DNA from 3 places in the Homoserinimonas sp. A520 genome. Region 2 is predicted to be linked to each of the others. Evidence: predicted binding sites of a transcription regulator. Region 2 holds the regulator's gene; each other region holds the start of a gene.
The links. The regulator HrcA, encoded in region 2, represses chaperone genes, less so after heat shock. The targets are predictions, from matches to a motif close to TTNGCACTCGNNNNNNNCGAGTGCNAA.

Region 1: groL (chaperonin GroEL) is a predicted target of HrcA. The motif match lies at 3,324-3,350, and genes of this name have one in related genera.
Region 3: ACX3PH_RS12570 (Hsp20/alpha crystallin family protein) is a predicted target of HrcA. The motif match lies at 2,033-2,059, and genes of this name have one in related genera.

The regions. Positions count from the first base shown of each region.
Region 1 is NZ_JBTMWX010000005.1:154,142-160,644, forward strand. It holds gene ACX3PH_RS12980 (HtaA domain-containing protein) at 1-631, shown strand, start outside; gene ACX3PH_RS12985 (heme/hemin ABC transporter substrate-binding protein) at 628-1,734, opposite strand; gene ACX3PH_RS12990 (DUF3263 domain-containing protein) at 1,850-2,110, shown strand; gene ACX3PH_RS12995 (LytR C-terminal domain-containing protein) at 2,181-2,783, shown strand; gene ACX3PH_RS13000 (cold-shock protein) at 2,977-3,183, shown strand; gene groL (chaperonin GroEL) at 3,396-5,024, shown strand; gene ACX3PH_RS13010 (trans-sulfuration enzyme family protein) at 5,449-6,503, opposite strand, start outside.
Region 2 is NZ_JBTMWX010000002.1:628,306-634,808, reverse strand. It holds gene ACX3PH_RS07630 (histidine triad nucleotide-binding protein) at 1-90, opposite strand, end outside; gene ACX3PH_RS07625 (16S rRNA (uracil(1498)-N(3))-methyltransferase) at 131-859, opposite strand; gene dnaJ (molecular chaperone DnaJ) at 870-1,970, opposite strand; gene hrcA (heat-inducible transcriptional repressor HrcA) at 2,020-3,042, opposite strand; gene ACX3PH_RS07610 (DUF4870 domain-containing protein) at 3,254-3,643, shown strand; gene ACX3PH_RS07605 (DUF4870 domain-containing protein) at 3,714-4,088, shown strand; gene hemW (radical SAM family heme chaperone HemW) at 4,098-5,318, opposite strand; gene ACX3PH_RS07595 (DUF1990 family protein) at 5,325-5,981, opposite strand; gene lepA (translation elongation factor 4) at 5,982-6,503, opposite strand, start outside.
Region 3 is NZ_JBTMWX010000005.1:67,317-73,819, reverse strand. It holds gene ACX3PH_RS12580 (extracellular solute-binding protein) at 1-741, opposite strand, end outside; gene ACX3PH_RS12575 (ROK family protein) at 799-1,974, opposite strand; gene ACX3PH_RS12570 (Hsp20/alpha crystallin family protein) at 2,152-2,580, shown strand; gene ACX3PH_RS12565 (NADP-dependent isocitrate dehydrogenase) at 2,654-3,868, opposite strand; gene ACX3PH_RS12560 (GNAT family N-acetyltransferase) at 4,055-4,510, shown strand; gene ACX3PH_RS12555 (MGMT family protein) at 4,507-4,836, shown strand; gene ACX3PH_RS12550 (ABC transporter ATP-binding protein) at 4,875-6,503, opposite strand, start outside.

The DNA of each region.
Region 1 (6,503 bases), on a different contig from region 2:
ATCCTGCGCCGTCGACGACGCGACCATCACCTGGGGGTTCAAGGAGTCATTCCGCTCCTACATCAGCGGTGCCATCGCGAACGGGCAGTGGGCGGTGTCGGGTGGGGCCGAATACGAGACCCCCGACTTCCGGTTCGGCGGCGGCAGCGGCCTGCTCGACCGCAGCGCGGGGGTCGGCAGCGTCGAGTTCCCCGGAGCCGTAACCTTCACCGGGCACGGAGGCATCCTGAACACCACCATCGAGAAACCGGTCATCGAATTCCGGGACGACAGCGGCGCCCTCTACTTCGACGTCAACGGCACCACCCAGGACGGCGCAGAGGTCGATGCGCGAATGGTCGAATTCGTCACCCTGGCGCTGGATGCGGGCGAACTCGTCGAGCGCACGGATGATCGACTGACCATCAGAGACGTTCCGGCGACGCTGACGGATGCCGGCGCTGAGGCATTTGGCACCTACCAGGCCGGTGAACCGTTCGACCCGGTCACCATCGAGCTCACGTTCGACGGCGAATGCGAGGCCCCCGCGGAGACGAACTGGTGGCTGGTCGGCGGGCTCGCGCTCGGAGCAGCTGCCGCGCTCGTCGCGGCGCTCGTCTGGTACCGGGTCCGTCGCTACTCGGAGGGCTAACCGGTCGGCGCGTACACGGCGCGGGCGACCGCGTCGATGACGTCGGCCGTGCGGGGGCCGAAACTCAGGATCTCGCCATCCGCCATCGTGACGAAGCGCCGGTTCTGGCCGGCCGGGGTGATCCCGATCGCGGCTTTTGTCTGCAGCAGGCCGTCCACGCCGCCGGCGCTCTGAAGCCCGGAACTCATCACGAGAATCAGGTCGGGTGCAGCGGCGATGATCGCCTCGTCGGTCATCGGCTTCATGCCGGTCCAGCCGATCTCGGTCGCCACGTCGACGCCGCCGACCGCGTCGATCAGGTCGTTGACGCCGGACTCCGCGCCGAACAGGTAGTAGATGCCGGAGTCCCCGCGAAGGTAGAGGAACAGCATCCGCAGTCGGTCGGTCGGTTCGCTCGGTGCGATTGCCGCGACCTCCGCGACCTTGGCCGAGATCTCCGTGCGGAGACGCTCCGAGAGTTGCCGGCCGGCCTCGTCGGCGCCGAGCGCGTGCGCGACCTGCTCGGTCAGCTCGTAGACGCCGTCAAACCCGGTGCCGGCGTCGACGAAGACGATCGGGATGCCGACATCGCGCAGCTGCAGCATCACGTCGATCGGCCCGATCGTGCCGTCGGTGATGATCAGTGTCGGGCGCAGGGCGATCACCGACTCGGTGTTGATGGTGTGCCCACCGGTCGTCACCACCGGCAGGCCGACAACACCGGGGAAGGTGGAGGACGAGTCGCGCCCGACCAGGTTGTCACTGAAACCCAGCCCGGCGATGGTCGCCGAAATCGAGCCCGCCAGGTCGAGGCCCAGGATGCGCGACGTGTCGGTGACCGTCACCTCCACGTCACCGGCGAGGTCGCGCGAGGTCACCGTGGCCGGCAAAGACTGGGCAGGGTCATCCGTCACCGGCGTGATCGAGGTCTCCCTCAGCACGGCCGTGGTCTCGCCCACCCACGACTTCGGGTCATCCAGCAGGTGCAGTTCGGCCAGTGGAACCAGGGGGCCGGATGCCTGCGGCTCGACGGTCGGCTGCGGCACCCCGCTGGCACATCCGGCCAGGAGGGTTGCCAGAACCAGCGCCGAGACGGCGATGCGGGGGAGGGAGGCGACGGGCATACTTAGGTAATCCTAACTAGCCTGGCTGATCAGCTGTACGGATGGGTTGTGCGACCTGCCCAGAGCCTCCGCGGCGAGGCACTCGACCGACCCTAGGATTGCAGCGGAGGAAGCAGTGGACGCAGCAACAGGCCAGCAGCACACCGAGCTCTCCGAAGGCGACGCGGGACTGCTCGCATTCGAGAGCCGGGGGTGGCGCAACCCCGGCACCAAGGAGCAGGCGATCCGAGTGGAGCTCGGAATCTCGGCCGCCCGGTACTATCAATTGCTGAACGCACTCATCGACTCCCCAGCCGCTGCTCGGTACGATCCCTTGTTGGTGAGCCGCTTGCGGCGCATGAGAGCGGGCCGAACCCAGGCCGGCGCCGAACGCTAGACCCACGGTCGTATCCACACGGTCGTATCAAGAACGTCGTCTGAGAACGCAGAGCCACCGAAAGAGAGCCATGGCTGCCCCAACCACACAACGGCCCGTCACACAACGGCCCGTCCGTGACCGGTTCGACGCGGTACCGGATGACCTCCATCGGGTGGGCGCGCACCGCGCCAAAGCCCATTGGGGCCAGGGCTGGGCGAACCTCGCCTGGGTTGTCGGGGCGATCCTCGTTCTCTCGATCGGTGGGCTCTGGGGGCTCTCCCAGATCAACAGCGACTTCCAGTTCGGACTCCCGTTCATGAACGCCGCCGAGGAAGAGCCGGGCGATGCCCCGCCAGCGGACAGTCCCGAAGCGGTCGAGCCGAAGCTCGACCCGGCGATCGTCATCACGGTGCTCAACGGAACAGGAACCCCCGGCCTGTCCAACACGGTCGGCGACTACCTCGTCTCGCAGGGCTGGGAGGGTGCGGCATTCGGTGTCGGCGCCCGCGTCAGCGCATCCGCCTCCGATGTGGAGATCACCCAGGTGATCTACAACAACCCGGACAATGAGGCCGCTGCCCGGGCCATGCTCGAGACGCTGGGAGTGGGGGAGCTGGTGCTGGCCAACACCTACCCGGCATCCCCGCTGGCGGTACTCATCGGCAGCGATTATGTGCTTCCGGCGGGCTGATTCGGCCGCCATCCCGGCGATGTCGCATAAAATCGCGTAAAATTCATGACTTTTGCCCAAGAAGGGCAGATTGCCCCTCCCCAAAGCGAGCGGATGCCCGTTACTATCTGGGAACGCGGGATTACCCCCCGCGTTGCGGCGCACCCGGATGCACCATCCGGCTCGCCGTTCGAACCACAGCAGGGAGTTATCAATGGCGAACGGAACCGTCAAATGGTTCAACGCTGAAAAGGGCTACGGCTTCATCACCGTCGATGGAGGGGAGCAAGACGTTTTCGTCCACTACTCCGCCATCGAGATGGGTGGATACAAGGTTCTTGAAGAAGGCCAGAAGGTCGTCTTCGAAGTTGGCACCGGAAACAAGGGACCCCAAGCCGAGTCGGTTCGGCCGGCGGAGTAGCGAAGCTTCGTCGCCACCACTGGCAGACAATCCCAGACTGCGCCGCCCGGTTCACCGGGCGGCGTCAGTTGTTAACGGACCGATGCTCCTCCCGCGGTCGACCGCAGCTTGCACTCGCAGGGTCAGAGTGCCAGAATCATTTAGCACTCTCTTATTGCGAGTGCCAAAGCTGTTGCAACTTTCACGACGTCCGGGAGGGACGAGAAACACACATGGCAAAGATCATTGCTTTCAACGAAGAGGCCCGTCGCGGCCTTGAGCGTGGACTGAACACCCTGGCAGACGCAGTCAAGGTGACGCTTGGCCCGCGCGGCCGCAACGTCGTACTCGAGAAGAAGTGGGGCGCGCCCACCATCACAAACGATGGTGTGTCGATCGCCAAGGAAATCGAACTCGACGACCCCTACGAGAAGATCGGCGCAGAGCTGGTCAAGGAAGTCGCCAAGAAGACGGATGACGTCGCCGGCGACGGAACGACCACCGCAACCGTCCTCGCCCAGGCACTGGTACGCGAAGGCCTGCGCAACGTCGCAGCCGGCGCCGACCCGATCAGCCTGAAGCGCGGAATCGAGAAGGCCGTCGCATCCGTCACCGAAGCCCTCGTCAACCAGGCGAAGCCCATCGAGACGAAGGAAGAGATCGCGGCCACGGCCTCCATCTCGGCCGGCGACCCGGAGATCGGCGCACTGATCGCCGAGGCGATCGACAAGGTCGGCAAGGAAGGCGTCGTCACCGTCGAGGAGTCGAACACGTTCGGCACCGAGCTGGAGCTGACCGAAGGTATGCGCTTCGACAAGGGTTACCTGTCGGCATACTTCGTGACCGACCCGGAGCGCCAGGAAGCCGTCTTCGAAGACGCGTACATCCTGATTGTCAACGGCAAGATCTCGCAGATCAAGGACCTCCTGCCGATCGTCGACAAGGTCATCCAGAGCGGCAAGCAGCTGCTCATCATTGCCGAGGATGTCGACGGCGAAGCCCTCGCGACCCTGGTCGTGAACAAGATCCGCGGCATCTTCAAGTCGGTTGCCGTCAAGGCTCCGGGCTTCGGCGACCGCCGCAAGGCGCAGCTGCAGGACATCGCCACCCTCACCGGTGGACAGGTCATCTCCGAGGAGGTCGGACTCAAGCTCGAGAACGCCACCCTCGACCTGCTCGGTCGTGCACGCAAGGTCGTCATCACCAAGGACGAGACCACGATCGTTGAGGGTGGCGGCGAGTCCGACGCCATCGCCGGTCGCGTCGCGCAGATCCGTTCCGAGATCGCCAACACCGACTCCGACTACGACCGCGAGAAGCTGCAGGAGCGCCTGGCCAAGCTGGCCGGTGGCGTTGCAGTCATCAAGGCCGGAGCGGCAACCGAGGTTGAGCTCAAGGAGCGCAAGCACCGCATCGAGGACGCCGTCCGCAACGCGAAGGCTGCCGTCGAAGAGGGCATCGTCGCCGGTGGTGGCGTTGCACTCATCCAGGCCGGCGAGGTCGCTTTCGCCAGCGCTGCGCTGACCGGTCTCGAGGGTGACGAAGCGACCGGTGCGAACATCGTTCGCGTCGCCATCGACTCGCCGCTCAAGCAGATCGCCGCCAACGCGGGCCTCGAGCCCGGTGTTGTCGCCGAGAAGGTGCGCAACCTGCCGACCGGTCACGGCCTCAACGCCGCAACTGGTGAGTACGTTGACATGCTCGCTGCCGGTATCAACGACCCGGTGAAGGTGACGCGTTCCGCGCTGCTCAACGCCGCGTCGATCGCCGGACTGTTCCTCACCACCGAGGTTGTCATCGCTGAGAAGCCGGAGAAGAACCCGGCTCCGATGGGTGACCCGTCAGGCGGAATGGACTTTTGATAGCCGCAGACGCGCCAGCGTCTGAGGCCATCAAGGTCGAGTGATCGGCCCTTCCGGCCGATCGTATCGAGACCCTAGGTCTAGCTACAAACAGGGGCGGTTCCTTCGGGAGCCGCCCCTTTTGCGTGCTCGGCTTGGTGTCGTGTGAGGCGTCCGGGCGGGTGTTGCATGGTCTCCGCCCATAGAAGCCCGGCCCACCCGAGACCATGCAACACCCGCCCGGCCCGATCCCGTAGGGCCAAGGCCCCTTCCGTGGCATCCGCCCCTCTGTCAACAGGATGGAATTTGCGGCACGCCGGTGGCGCGGCGCGGCTGAGCGGGGTGCTGCCGAAAGCAACCTGTTGACGGCGGAACTTCCAGGGTCTGACTAACAACAACAACAAGGGCGGCTCCTCGCGGAGCCGCCCTTGTTGCGTGTTTGGGGTTAGGCGGCGGAGGTGCTCGCATCCGCCGCTTCGAGCGCCTGGGCGAGGTCCGCCCAGAGGTCGTCGACGTGCTCGAGACCGATCGAGATCCGCACGATGCCTCCCCCCGGCTTCGCCGCAGCGGCGACCGGACGGTGGGTGAGGGATGCCGGGTGCTGGGCGAGCGAGTCGACACCGCCGAGCGAGACCGCGTGGGTGATGAGCCGCAGCGATTCGATGAACCGGGCTGCCGAGTCGTAGCCACCGGCCAGGTCGACCGAGACGATGCAGCCGGCGCCATCCGCCTGAGTGCCGATGAGCCCCAAGGGGTCGCCGCCGGGCAGCGCCGGGTACATGACCCGGGCAAGCGCGGGGTGCCCCTGCAGCCTGGTGGCCAGTTCGCCGGCGGTCTCCTGCGCAGCGCGCACGCGGATCGGCAGCGTGCGCAGCCCCCGGTGCAGCAGGTAGGCGGCGAACGGGTGCAACAGGCCGCCGGTCAGCGCGCGGATGTGGCGCAGGCGAGTCGCCCACCCCTCGGTGGTGGCGATCACGCCACCCATGACGTCGCCGTGACCGCCCAGGTACTTGGTGGCGCTGTGCAGCACCAGGGTGGCACCGTGCTCGATCGGGCGCTGCAGCACCGGCGTCGCGAAGGTGTTGTCCACCAGCACCGGAACACTGCCCGCCTCACGCACAATGGCCGCGATGTCGACCAGTTCGAGGGTGGGGTTGGCCGGCGACTCGATGATCACCAGGCCGGTGTCCTCACGAATCGCGGATGCGACGCTGCCGGCCTCCGCCCAGGTCACCGTGGTGCCGAGCAGGCCGGCATCCAGAACGTGGTCGGTGCCGCCGTAGAGCGGGCGAAGGGCCACCACGTGGGGCTTGCCGGCGCTGGCCGCGGCGAGCAGGCAGGCGGACAGCGCTGCCATACCCGTCGAGTAGGCGACGGCCGTCTCGGCGCCCTCCAGGGCGGCGAGGCTCTCTTCGAAGCGGGCAACGCCCGGCTGCCACAGCCGCTGGTACACGGCGGACTGGCCGTCGAGCAGCGGGCCACCGGTGGCAAGCTGTTCGT
Region 2 (6,503 bases):
CGCGATCACCGTGTCGTTCTCGAACAGGATGTCGGCGGGGATTTCGCGCGCGATGATCCGGGAGAAGACCGATGGCTCAGCTGTAGGCATGCAGCAATCTTAACCGGGTTTGTTTATCGTCGGCACTGTCTCACCAGCGCCCGAGTGCGGTGTTGAGCACGGCGATGGCCGCCGGACCCGCCGTCGAGGTGCGCAGGATCGGTGAACCGAGGCTTACCCGCTCGGCCCCCGCACGCGCGAACTGATCCAGCTCAGTGTCGGAGATTCCGCCCTCCGGCCCGACCACCAGTACCAGGTCGCGCCCATCGGGTTTGATCCCGGACAGCGGCGAACCCGCCTGCGGGTCGAGCACGAGCATCCGGGCATCCGCCCCGAGTGCGCAGAGCATGCCGGTGGAGGCCAGGGCGGATACTTCCGGAATCCACGGGCGGATCGACTGCTTGCTCGCCTCGCGCACGATCGCGCTCCACCGATCGTGGCCCTTGCGCACCTTGGCGCCCTCCCACTTGACGATCGAGCGCTTCGCGGCCCAGGGGATGACGCCGTCGACACCCAGCTCGGTCGCGGCCTGCACAGCCAGCTCGTCGCGATCGCCCTTCGCCAGCGCCTGGGCGAGCCAGACGGCCGGGCTGGCGGCCGGCGTCATCTCGGCGCCGGCGACCCGCAGGGACAATTCTTGTGGCGTTGCGGTTTCCACCGTGCCCGTCACCACCAGGCCGGCGCCATTACCAATCCGCAGCGTCTCGCCGACCTGAACCCGGCTGACACTGACCGCGTGCCTGGCTTCCGCCCCCTCGATGGACACCAGCGAGCCGACCTCGGCCGTCTCAAGGAGCTCATTCAGGTAGAAGTGCGCCACGATGCCGCGACTACAGGTTCAGGAACCGGTCGCGAAGCTTGCCGAACAGCCCCTGCTGGAACTGCGCGAGCGTCGGTGGAACGGCTTTTTGCACTTTGACGAACTGCTTGATCAGTTCTTCCGACTTGGAGTTCAGCTTGGTGGGGGTCAGCACTTGAACGCCGATCTTCAGGTCTCCGCGTCCGGTGCCCTTGAGGTGGGTGACGCCGCGGTCCTTGACGGTGATGACCTCGGCACTCTGGGTTCCCGGGTGGATATCGAGATTCACGAAGCCGTCCAGCGCCTCGAATGAGGCGCTGGTGCCCATGATCGCATCCGTCATCTGGATCTCGAGCGTCGCCAGCAGGTCGTCACCGTTGCGGCTGAACACATCGTGGTGCCGCACCTTGATTTCGAGGTACAGGTCGCCGTGCGGTCCACCGGCAGGCCCCACCTCGCCCTGGCCCGGCATCTGAAGGCGGATGCCGGTGTCCACCCCGGCAGGGATGTCCACCGGGATCTTGCGGCGGGCGCGTACGCGACCCTGGCCCTGGCAGGTGGCGCAGGGATTGGGGATGACGGTTCCGAACCCGCGGCAGGTGCCGCACGGGCTGGACGTCATGACGTTGCCGAGGAGGCTGCGAACGGTGCGCTGGATGAGGCCGCTGCCGTGGCAGATGTCGCAGGTTGCCGGCTCGGTGCCCGGTGCGCAGCACGACCCCTGACAGGTCTTGCACAGCACCGCAGTGTCGACCTCGACCTCGTGCTGGGTGCCGAAGATCACTTCGGCGAGCTCAACGTCGACCCGGATCAGCGCATCCTGGCCGCGCTCGCTGCGGGACCGTGGTGGCGAGTTCCGCCCGCCACCGCCTCCGCCGAAGAAGGTCTCGAAGATATCGCCGAACCCGAAGTCGCCGCCGAAACCGCCCTGGCCGCCCATGTCGTACTGCTGCTTCTGCTTGGGGTCGCTCAGCACGTCGTAGGCGTGAGTGACCTCCTTGAAGCGGTCAGCGGCATCCGCCCCGGAATTCACGTCAGGGTGCAGCTCACGTGCGAGCCGGCGGTACGCCTTCTTGATCTCTTCAGCCGTAGCGCTGCGCTCGACCCCGAGTACTTCGTAATGGTCAGCCAAAACCGTTCCTTGAATATGTTGTGGATTGTTGAATCTGGGTCGCCGAGGCTCAAGCCTCGCCGAGGTGACGCGTCACGTAGCGGGCGACAGCCCTGATGGCGGCCATGTTGTTCGAATAGTCCATGCGGGTCGGTCCGAGCACCCCGAGGCGGGCGAGTTCGCCGCCCGACGAGGTGTAGCCGGTCGCGACCACGGACGTCTCACCGAGGCCGAATGAGGCGTTCTCGGCGCCGATCCGCACCGACATGCCGTGCTGGTCCGGTTGCATTTCGCCGAAAAGCTTCAGGAGGGTGACCTGCTCCTCGATCGCTTCGAGCACGGGCAGGATGCTCCCCTGAAAATCTTCTTCGGTGCGAACAAGATTAGCTGCACCAGCCATCACCAGTCGATCCTGACGATTGGCCGCAACCTGTTCGATCAGTCTGGCCGCGATCTTCCGAACCGTTTCGCGGCGCTCCGCCGAGAAGGTGTCAGGAAGGTCGGCGAGAATCTCGGACGCTTTGGCCAGTTCGTGACCGCCAAGGGCCGCGTTGAACTTCGCCCTCAGCTCTGCGAGGAACTCTTCTTCCATCCCTGCGGTGATTTCGAGGATGCGCTGCTCGACCCGGCCGGTGTCGGTGATCAGCACCGTCATCAGTCGCGTGTCGCTGAGCAGCACAAGCTCGATGTGGCGGATGCGGGACCGGGTGAGGGATGGGTACTGCACCAATGCGACCTGGTGCGTGAGTTGGGACAACAGGCGCACCGTTCGAACGAGCACCTCATCGAGGTCGGTGGACTGGCCGAGGAAGGCCTCAATGGCGTGCCTCTGCGCCGCGGTCAGCGGGCGAAGGTCGGCAAGCTGGTCGACGAATACCCGATAACCCTTATCGGTCGGGACCCGACCGGACGAGGTGTGGGGAGCGGTGATCAGCTCCTCTTCTTCGAGCTGTGCCATGTCGCTGCGGATGGTGGCAGCAGAGACACCGAAGGAGTGGCGCTCGACAATCGACTTCGAACCGACAGGCTCCCGGGAGGCGACGTAATCCTGAACGATCACGCGGAGAACTTCGAGGCTGCGCTCGGAGACCATGTCGCACCCACCCTCAGTTTCTTGGCACTCTTACCTTCCGACTGCCAATTGTATCGCCTCGACCCGCCCGGATGTCCTTGCCAGAGGGCTGTGTCCGGCACTAGCTTATGGGTGCGCTTGATTAGCGGCCCCGTCATGGGGGTCTGGCATTCACCCGCCAGGAGGCTCTACCCGATGTCTAGCAGCAACTCGCAACCGAAAGGCAAAGTCAATGACCGAACAAGCTCCTTCCCCCGCCGCAGCAGCGCCGCTGTCTCAGGCGGAAGACAACCAGTGGGCGTCATTTGCGCACCTCGGCGGCATCCTCTGGATCCTGCCGCCACTGATCATCTGGCTGGTCTTCAAGGACCGCGGAGCTCACACCAACGCTGAGGGCAAGGAGTCCCTGAACTTCCAGATCACGGTGACCATTGGACACATCGCGATCATGATCATCAACGCGATCCTGACCGCCGTCACGTTCGGGTTCTGGGTTCTCATCAGCTGGATCTTCCCGCTGGCGCTCTGGGTGATCACCATCATCTTCTGCGTGCAGGGCTTCAACAAGGCGAAGGCCGGCGTGGCCTACCGCTACCCGATCAACATCCGCTTCATCAAGTAGCAGTCGGTTCGTCAAGTACAGCGAGCGGGCCGGGACACACAGTCCCGGCCTTTCTTGCTTTAATGGACCCATGACCAATTCAGCCCCACCGCCTCCCGGCGACTACCAGCCCGTCCAGCCGATGAGCCCCAGCGACGAGAAGCTGTGGGCGACGCTCGTGCACATTGGCGGTATCTTCCTCGGGGTGATCTCTCCACTGATCGGATACCTGGTGCTGAAGGACCGTGGCCCGTTCGTCCGCGCTCACACGCAGTCTGCGCTCAACTTCCAGATCACCATGACCATTGCAGCGGTGGTTGGGCTCCTGACGCTATTCGTGCTGATCGGGTTCGTGATCCTCATGGCTGTCAGCATCGTCATCATCGTGTTCAGCATCATCGCCGCGGTGAAGGCGACCAACGGTGAGTACTACAACTACCCGTTGTCGATTCCGCTGATCAAGTAGGTTTCGAAGCTACTGGACCAACCTTCGGACAACGGCGTCCGCCAGCAGCCGCCCACGCAGCGTCAACTCGATTGACCCGCGCAGGGCGGCTGCTGCGTTAACCAGCTCGTCGGCGATGAGGCCGGCGACGGCGGTGCGACCGGATGCCGGAAGCTCGCCGATCCGAAGCCCGTCACGGATGCGAGTCAGCAAGAGCACGCGTTCGACCCGCCGGGTTTCATCATCGAGGGTCTCCCGTCCGGCGGCCGGGGAGTGCCCGGCCAGGATGCGGTCGGCGTAGGCGGCCGGATGCTTGACGTTCCACCAGCGGACGCCTCCGATATGGCTGTGGGCACCCGGACCGACTCCCCACCAGTCGTGACCCTGCCAGTAGGCGAGGTTGTGGAGTGAGCGATGGCCGTTCCGGGCCCAGTTGCTCACCTCGTACCACTCGTACCCGGCGGCATCCAGCAGGGTGTCCGCCAGTTCGTACATGTCGGCCTGCAGGTCTTCGTCTGGCTGGTCGACCTCGCCGCGACGAATCTGGCGCGCCAGCTTGGTGCCGTCTTCGATGATCAGGGAGTAGGCGGACAAGTGGTCCGGCTGCTGGGCGATCGCGTGCTCGAGGGAGCGCCGCCAATCGTCCAGGGTCTCCCCCGGCGTTCCGTAGATGAGGTCGAGGCTGACGTCCAGGCCCGCCTCCCTGGCCCAGGCGACAACCAGCGGGACCCGCTCCGGATCGTGGGTGCGCTCCAGCGTGGCGAGCACGTGGGGCACCGCCGACTGCATGCCGAACGAGACGCGCGTGAATCCGGCACGCTTCAGCCTGAGCAGGTACTCGAGGTCGACCGAGTCTGGGTTGGCCTCGGTGGTGATTTCGGCATCCGCTGCCAGGTTCCAGGCATCCGCCACCGACCCCAGCATCGCCGCGAGATCCGCGGCGGGGAGCAGGGTGGGTGTTCCTCCGCCGAAGAAGACCGTCGAAACGGGTCGGCTGGGCAATCCGGCAGCGTCCATCACCTGTGCGGCGAGCCTCACCTCCTGGATGGCCTGACCGGCGTAGTCGCTGCGCTTGGCGCCGCGCAGCTCCTCCGAGGTGTAGGTGTTGAAGTCGCAGTACCCGCAGCGGACGCGACAGAACGGCACGTGCAGGTAGACGCCGAAGTTGCGGTTCTCAGCGTCGAGCGCGACCGAGGCGGGCAGGTTTCCGTCGGCAGGGGCCGGATCGGCGATGGGCAGGGCGGAGGGCATCTGGGTTCAGTCGACCGGTCCGGTCAACGCCTTGAAATAGCGGCGGGTGTAGAACCATTGCGCGATACGCAGTACCGGGTACGCGAGCCACCAGCCGACATTCGCCGGACGGGAGAACGCGCGGATGGTGAGCCACACCGATCCGTCGTCGGTGCGCTCCACGATGAACGCCTCCTCACCGCTCTCCGGATGCCCGGCCAGGGTGCCGTAGGCGAACCCCTTGCGGTCCTTCTCATCGACGATGTAGACGACCCGGCACGGCGCGCCGATGCGGAGCGGGCCCACCGGTATGGACAGCTTGGCAGTCACCCCTGGGACCACGAACTCCGTGCCGTCAGGGCCGTAGGTGAGCTCGTCCGGCGTTTCGGTGCTCGCCGGCTTTACCGGAACTCCCCCGGTGTCGAACTCGACGGGGGTGTAGGTGAGGCCGGTCACGGCATCCGGAGTCTCCGTCACATCGACCTGGAAGCCGCTGTTCGTCTGGATGCCCCAGGACAGCGCGGCTGCCCAGGCATACTCCCAGCGCGCGGGGCCGTGACCGATGCGCGCACGCTTCTCGAACGGCCGGTATCCGGACGGCGGGTAAGCCATCAGGTCAGCGGCCTTGGTGCCGCCCACCGCCGCGTAGGTGACCGGCCGATTCCACCACTGGGCCCTGCTCATCTACTTCTTTTCCTTCTTCTCCGTATCGCCGGAGAGCGCCGCGATGAAAGCCTCCTGAGGTACTTCGACGCGGCCGACCATCTTCATCCGCTTCTTGCCCTCCTTCTGCTTCTCCAGAAGTTTGCGCTTGCGGGTGATGTCGCCGCCGTAGCACTTGGCCAGGACGTCCTTGCGGATGGCGCGGATGCTCTCGCGAGCGATGATTCGAGCGCCGATGGCCGCCTGGATGGGCACCTCGAATTGTTGCCGCGGGATCAGCTCACGCAGTCGCCCGGTCATCAGCACACCGTAGGCGTACGCCTTGTCGCGGTGCACGATCGCGCTGAACGCGTCGACCTGTTCGCCCTGCAACAGGATGTCGACTTTCACCAGGTCGGCTTCCTGCTGACCGCTGGGCTCATAGTCGAGCGACGCGTAGCCCGCCGTCTTGCTCTTGAGCTGATCGAAGAAGTCGAAGACGATCTCGCCGAGCGGCATGCTGTAGCGGATCTCCACTCGGTCCTCACCGAGGTAGTCCATGCC
Region 3 (6,503 bases), on a different contig from region 2:
CGTGCTGTCCGCCTCGGTCACCGGGGCGTTCGAGGCGCTCGTGTAGAGCTCCTGAAGCTGCTCGAGTCCCTTGATCGTGTTCGGGTCGGAGAGCGATGACACCCACTTGTCGCCGTCCTTCACCGCGAGTTCACCGTCGTTCGCGAAGATCCACGAGACGCCGTTGCGCCAGTCCTGGCCGCCGAGGTAGAAGCCGGACTGGCCATCCGTCCTCAGCTCTGCCGCGGTCTGGTTGAACTCCTCGAGCGTGGCCGGGACGTCCTTGCCGGCAGCCTCCCAGATGTCCTTCCGGTAGAAGACGTAGCGCGAGCCGAAGTAGTACGGCAGCGCCATCTTGGCTCCGTCGACCTCGCCGACCTCGACGAACGACGGCAGCAGCTTGTCGCCGCCGAGTTCCTCGTAGATGTCGCTGAGGTCGGAGAACGCGCCGACACCGGTGAAGGTGGGCGACCAGGTGTTCCCGATCTCGACGACGTCGGGGGTATTCTCTGAATCAGGCAGCGAGGTGGTCAGCTTTGCCAACGCATCGCCCCACGCCTGCTCCTCGATAGTGAGGGTGCCCCCGGTTGCGTCTGCGTACTCTGTCTTAAGGTAGTCGCGCAGCTCATCCGGGGTGTCACCGCCCATCAGCCACATCGTGATGTCAGTTCCGCCTTCAGCTGCCGGTTCAGTGGTGGAGCATCCGACAAGGATGAGAGCGGCGGCGGTTGCTATGGCAACCGTGCCGAGCTTCTTATTCATTGTGTTGTCCTTCTCTTGGTGCCGGGTGTACGACCGGATGGCCGCACCAGTGGTGGGTCAGGAGACCCCGAGCTGCCCGGAGAGCACCATCACGGCAGCGCCGCGCATGACTATGTCCTCCCCGAGCGTCGTCATCCGTACCGCGAGATCGCCGTGGAACTCTGCCATCGTTCGGTTGCGGAGTGTCTCGATGGTGGCCGTGGTGAGCGCCCCATCAAGCAGTTCGGCCGGTCCGCTCAGCACGACTTCTGCCAGGTTGAGCGCTCCGACCACGGGTGCCAGTGCGAGCCCCAGGTGCAGGCCGGCCTCCCGAAGAATGTGGTGGCGAGCGGATGCGTCCGCCCCATCCAGCTGGGCGTCGAGTCGCGGGGCGGCCAGCCAGGTTTCCAGGCATCCGCTCTTTCCGCACACACAGGGTGTTCCGTCGCCGGTGCCGACCACGACGTGGCCGATCTCGCCTGCGGCGAAGCGGCTCCCGTAGAGGAGGGACCCGCCGAGCAGCAGCGCGCTTCCGACGCCGTGACCAACCTTGATCAGCATCAGGTCCTGGTCTGCTCCGCCGAAGCTGTGCTCGGCCAGTACGGCGGCGTTCGCGTCGTTGGCGACGAGCACCGGGAGGGAGAACCTGTCGTTCAGCGTGGACTGAAGCCGTTCGTCGTTCCAGCCGAGGTTGGGCGCCCGGAGCACGACACCGTCGCGGTCGACGACGCCGGGCGAACCGACGCCAACCCCGAGGATCCGCCCGGTGGCCTGGCCGATCAGGGTCTCGACGAGCGTGACAACCTTGGCCGTGGCATCCGCACCGGTGCTTCCCGCGAGTGGGATGTCGGCCCGACTGAGGATGTTGCCACCGAGGTCGAGCACGGCACCGCGGAACAGCGCGTAGTCGCTGAGGTCGATTCCGATGATCTGGTAAGCCGAGAGGTTCATCGCCAGCAACGTTGACGGTTTGCCTGGGCGGATGTTCGCACTCTGCCCGGTTTCAATGACCAGGCCTTCGCCCATGAGTTCGGCGACCAGGTCGGAGATGGTGACCCGGGTGAGCCCGGTGCCCCGCGCTATGTCGGCCCGGCTCTGCTCGCCAGACCGGTACAACGTCTGCAGGACGAGGGACCGGTTGTGCCCGCGGGCATGCTCGGGAAGGATCTTGGCGCTCGGGCGCAGCACGCGTCCGGGGGAGTATCCCCCGGCCCGGCCTGTCGCCGGAATCGTGCCACGCCTCGTTGCGGTCATGTTTGTTAGTAAACCTTACGAACTAATTAATTGCAAGAGATCTCCGGACCGAATATTCTTGGCGCTCTCCCGATTAGAGTGCTAACATTTTTCTGTAGTTGAGTCGACTTGACTCAACTCTTGTAAACCTCAAATTGCACCGCCCCTCCGGGGCCCGATGTGAAGGAGTTGACTGAAATGGCCATGTACTTCGACCCATTCCGTGAACTGGATCGCCTCGCGGCGAACCTGCTCGACTCGCAGCAGGGACCTCGTTTCATGCCAATCGACCTGCACCGTCAGGGCGATCACTACATCCTGAACGCCGATCTCCCGGGCATCGACCCCGGCTCGGTCGACGTCGATGTGGATGGACAGTTGCTGACCATCCGCGCTGAGCGCACTGCGCGCAGTGACGAGGGTGTGAAGTGGCTGGCACACGAGCGCCCGAGCGGATCGTTCCTCCGCCAGCTCAACCTCGGCGACGGCATCGACACCGAGAACATCAGCGCGCACTACGACAACGGTGTGCTCAGCGTCATGATCCCGGTGAGCGAGAAGGCGAAGCCCCGCAAGGTCGAGATCATGTCGGCCGCGAAGGAACCGCAGTCCGAAGTCACCGCGTAACTCCACGCCTCTCACCGGAATGACGAAGGCCTCCGCCCAAATGGGTGGAGGCCTTCGTAGTTCGTGCAGCGGCTTACGCCATACGCGCCTGGAGGTTGGCGTCCAGCGTCGCGAGGAACTCCTCGGTGGTCTGGTACGCCTGATCCGGCCCGACGAGGAGCGCGAGGTCCTTGGTCATGTGGCCGGCCTCGACCGTCTTGATGACGACATCCTCGAGTGCGAGGCTGAAGTCGATCAGCGCCTGGTTGCCGTCCAGCTTGCCGCGGTGGGCGAGGCCCCGGGTCCACGCGTAGATGGACGCGATCGGGTTGGTCGACGTCGGCTTGCCGGCCTGGTGCTGGCGGTAGTGCCTGGTCACGGTTCCGTGGGCGGCCTCGGCCTCGACGACCTTGCCGTCCGGCGTCGCCAGAACGGAGGTCATGAGCCCGAGCGAACCGAAGCCCTGCGCAACGGTGTCGGACTGCACGTCGCCGTCATAGTTCTTGCAGGCCCAGACGTAGCCGCCCTCCCATTTCATGGCGGATGCCACCATGTCGTCGATCAAGCGGTGCTCGTAGGTGAGTCCGGCAGCTTCGAATTGCTGCTTGAACTCGGACTGGTAGATCTCCTCGAAGATGTCCTTGAAGCGACCGTCGTAGGCCTTGAGGATGGTGTTCTTCGTCGACAGGTACACCGGGTAGTTGCGGCTGAGCCCGTAGTTGAGGGAAGCACGGGCGAAGTCGCGAATCGACGCATCCAGGTTGTACTGCACCTGGGCGATGCCGTCGCCCGGCGACTGGAACACTTCGAACTCCTGCGCGGCCGAGCCGTCTTTCGGGGTGAAGCTGACCTTGAGCGTGCCCTCGCCGGCGAACCGGAAGTCCGTGGCACGGTACTGGTCGCCGAAGGCGTGGCGGCCGATGATGATCGGCTTGTTCCAGCCGGGGACCAGTCGCGGAATGTTCGAGATGATGATCGGCTCGCGGAAGATCACGCCGCCGAGGATGTTGCGGATGGTGCCGTTCGGCGACTTCCACATCTTCTTCAGGCCGAACTCCTCGACCCGCGCCTCATCCGGCGTGATGGTTGCGCACTTGACGCCGACGCCGTGCTTCTGGATGGCGTGGGCCGCGTCGATGGTGATCTGGTCATCCGTCTCGTCACGCTTCTCGATGCCGAGGTCGTAATACTCGAGGTTGATGTCGAGGTACGGGTGGATGAGAGTGTCCTTGATCTTCTGCCAGATGATGCGGGTCATCTCATCGCCGTCGAGCTCGACGACTGTTCCTTCAACCTTGATTTTCGACACCGGTACTCCTCAGTTCGTGGGGGGCCTTGTTAGGGATGGGCGGCCGCGAAACGTGCCGCAAAGTCTGCGCTTTAATTCGCTCAGGACAGCTTACCTGCTCCAACAAGTATCTCGACATCAAGATAGTTCTGCACACGACGCATCCGGGCCCTACCCGGAACCGGTCTTGGACGATAGCCTGAAACCATGGATGAGTTGAGACTGGAAGAGCTGTCTGCCAAAAACGTTGTTGCGGCGAACAGCCTCACCATGAAGCCCGGGCAGGAGCAGTACATCGCTCCTGTGTCGTACGCCATGGCCGGGCCATTCCTCGACCCGAGCACCAGCTGGTCGCGTGTCGTCGTTGACGGCGAAGGCGAGGTGCTCGCATTCATCATGGCCAATTTCGACGCCGACGCTCACGAAGAGGAGTTCCGGAGCTGCATTTGGCGGATGAACGTTTCCGCCGAGGCCCAGGGCAAGGGCGTCGGCAAGTTCGTGGTCAAGGAGACAGCGGACGAGGCGCGCAAGCGCGGGTTCTCGCGGCTCACCGTGATCTGGGAGCCGGGCGAGGACAGCCCGGAAGAGTTCTTCAAGCGAGTCGGCTTCGTTGTGGTGGATGAGACCCAGTACGGCGAAAAGGTCGGCGCCATCGAGTTGTGACCACCGCGTCCGGACCGTCCGCTCCCGCTGACGACTTTTTCGAGCGGGTGCTCGGTGTCGTCGAGTCGATCCCGCCCGGGCAGGTCATGACCTACGGCGACATTGCCGCTGCCATCGGGTCGCGGGCGCCGCGGGCGGTGGGCAAGGTCATGGCTTACGGGGGCAGCGACGTGCCGTGGTGGCGCGTGATCAGGGCCAGCGGGCATCCACCCCAATGCCATGAAGGTCAGGCGCTCGAGTTCTACCGGGCGGAGGCCACTCCCCTGCTCTGGAACGCATCCGGCACCTACCGCATCAACCTGCGCGCGGCCCGGTACGAGCCCTAGCCGCAGTGAGCTGTGTAGTGCCGAACGCGACCCCCGAACTACACCAGCGAGTCGCGCCAGGCGGCGTGCATCTCGGAGAACTTGCCGGTGCCGCTGATCAGCTCGTTCGGGGACCCGTCTTCGATGATGCGTCCGTGCTCCATCACCAGCACCCGGTCGGCGATCGCGACGGTGGACAGGCGATGGGCGATGATGATCGCGGTTCGGTCGGCGAGCAGCGTCTGCAGCCCGTTCTGCACGAGACGCTCGCTCGGAATGTCGAGCGACGCTGTCGCCTCATCGAGAATCAGCACGACCGGGTTCGCGAGGAATGCCCGGGCGAAGGAGACCAGCTGCCGCTGGCCGGCACTGACTCGACCCCCGCGCTTGTTGACGTCCGTGTCGTAGCCGTTCGGCAGGCCCTCGATGAATTCGTGGGCGCCGACCGCCTGGGCGGCCTGCACGATTTCCTCGCGCGACGCATCCGGTTTTCCGAGCGCGATGTTGTCGGCGACCGTGCCGGAGAAGAGGTAGGCCTCCTGCGTGACCATGACGATGGCGCGGCGCAGGTCCTTCGGGTGCAGGCGTTTCAGGTCGACGCCGTCGAGGGTGACCCGGCCGCTGGTCGGGTCGTAGAAGCGCGAGATCAGCTTGGCGAGCGTCGACTTGCCAGCGCCCGTCGAACCAACCAGTGCAACGGTCTGACCGGCCGGCAGGGTGAGGTCGAATTCCGGCAGCACGACGCGGTCGGCCGTGTAGGCGAATTCGGCCTCCTCGAAACTGACCGTGCCCTTCGCCTGCCACAGGTCGATCGGCGTCGTCGGGTCGGGAACACTCGGTTCCTCCTCGAGCACGCCGGAGATCTTCTCCAGGGCGGCGGCCGCCGATTGGTAGGAGTTGTAGAACATCGCCATCTCTTCGGCCGGGCCGAAGAACTGCCGGGTGTACAGCAGTACGGCGAACAGCGCACCGATCGCGAGCTGGCCGTCTGCCACCCGCAGCCCCCCGACCAGGAGGACCGCCCCCAGGGCGAGGTTGCCGATCAGCACGAGCCCAGGGTAGAAGATGCCGAACAGCATGATGACGTTGCTGTTGGCCTGGCGGTACTCCTCGACGTGGTCGCCGAACACGGCCTCGTTCCGCTTCTCCTTACGGAACGCCTTCACCGCGCGGATACCGGTCATCGTCTCGACGAAGTGGACGATGACCTTGGCGGATGCGACGCGCGTGCGACGGAATCCGGCCTGCGAGCGAACCTGGAACCAGCGGAACAGGAATCCGAGCGGGATGAGGAAGCCGAACAGCACGACTCCGCTCACCCAGTCCACCCAGAACATGGCCCCGGCGATGAACACCATGTAGAGGCTGCCCTGCACCAGCTGGTTGATGCCGGAGTCGAGCAGCTCCCTGATGGAGTCCAGGTCGCTGGTCTGGCGTGCGATGATCCGCCCGGAGGTGTAGTTCTCGTGGAATTCGAGGCTCAGCTTCTGGGTGTGCCGGAAGACCCGCTTGCGCAGGTCGATGAGTACGGCCTGGCTGACCCTGGCCACCAGCACGGTGTACCAGGAGATCAGCACAGCGCCGACGATCGCGGCCGTCAGGTACACGGCGACGATGAAGAGGAGCGGGGCCCAGTCGCCGTCCACCAGGGAGGGGAGCCCGCGGTCGATGCCCAGCGCGATGAGCGC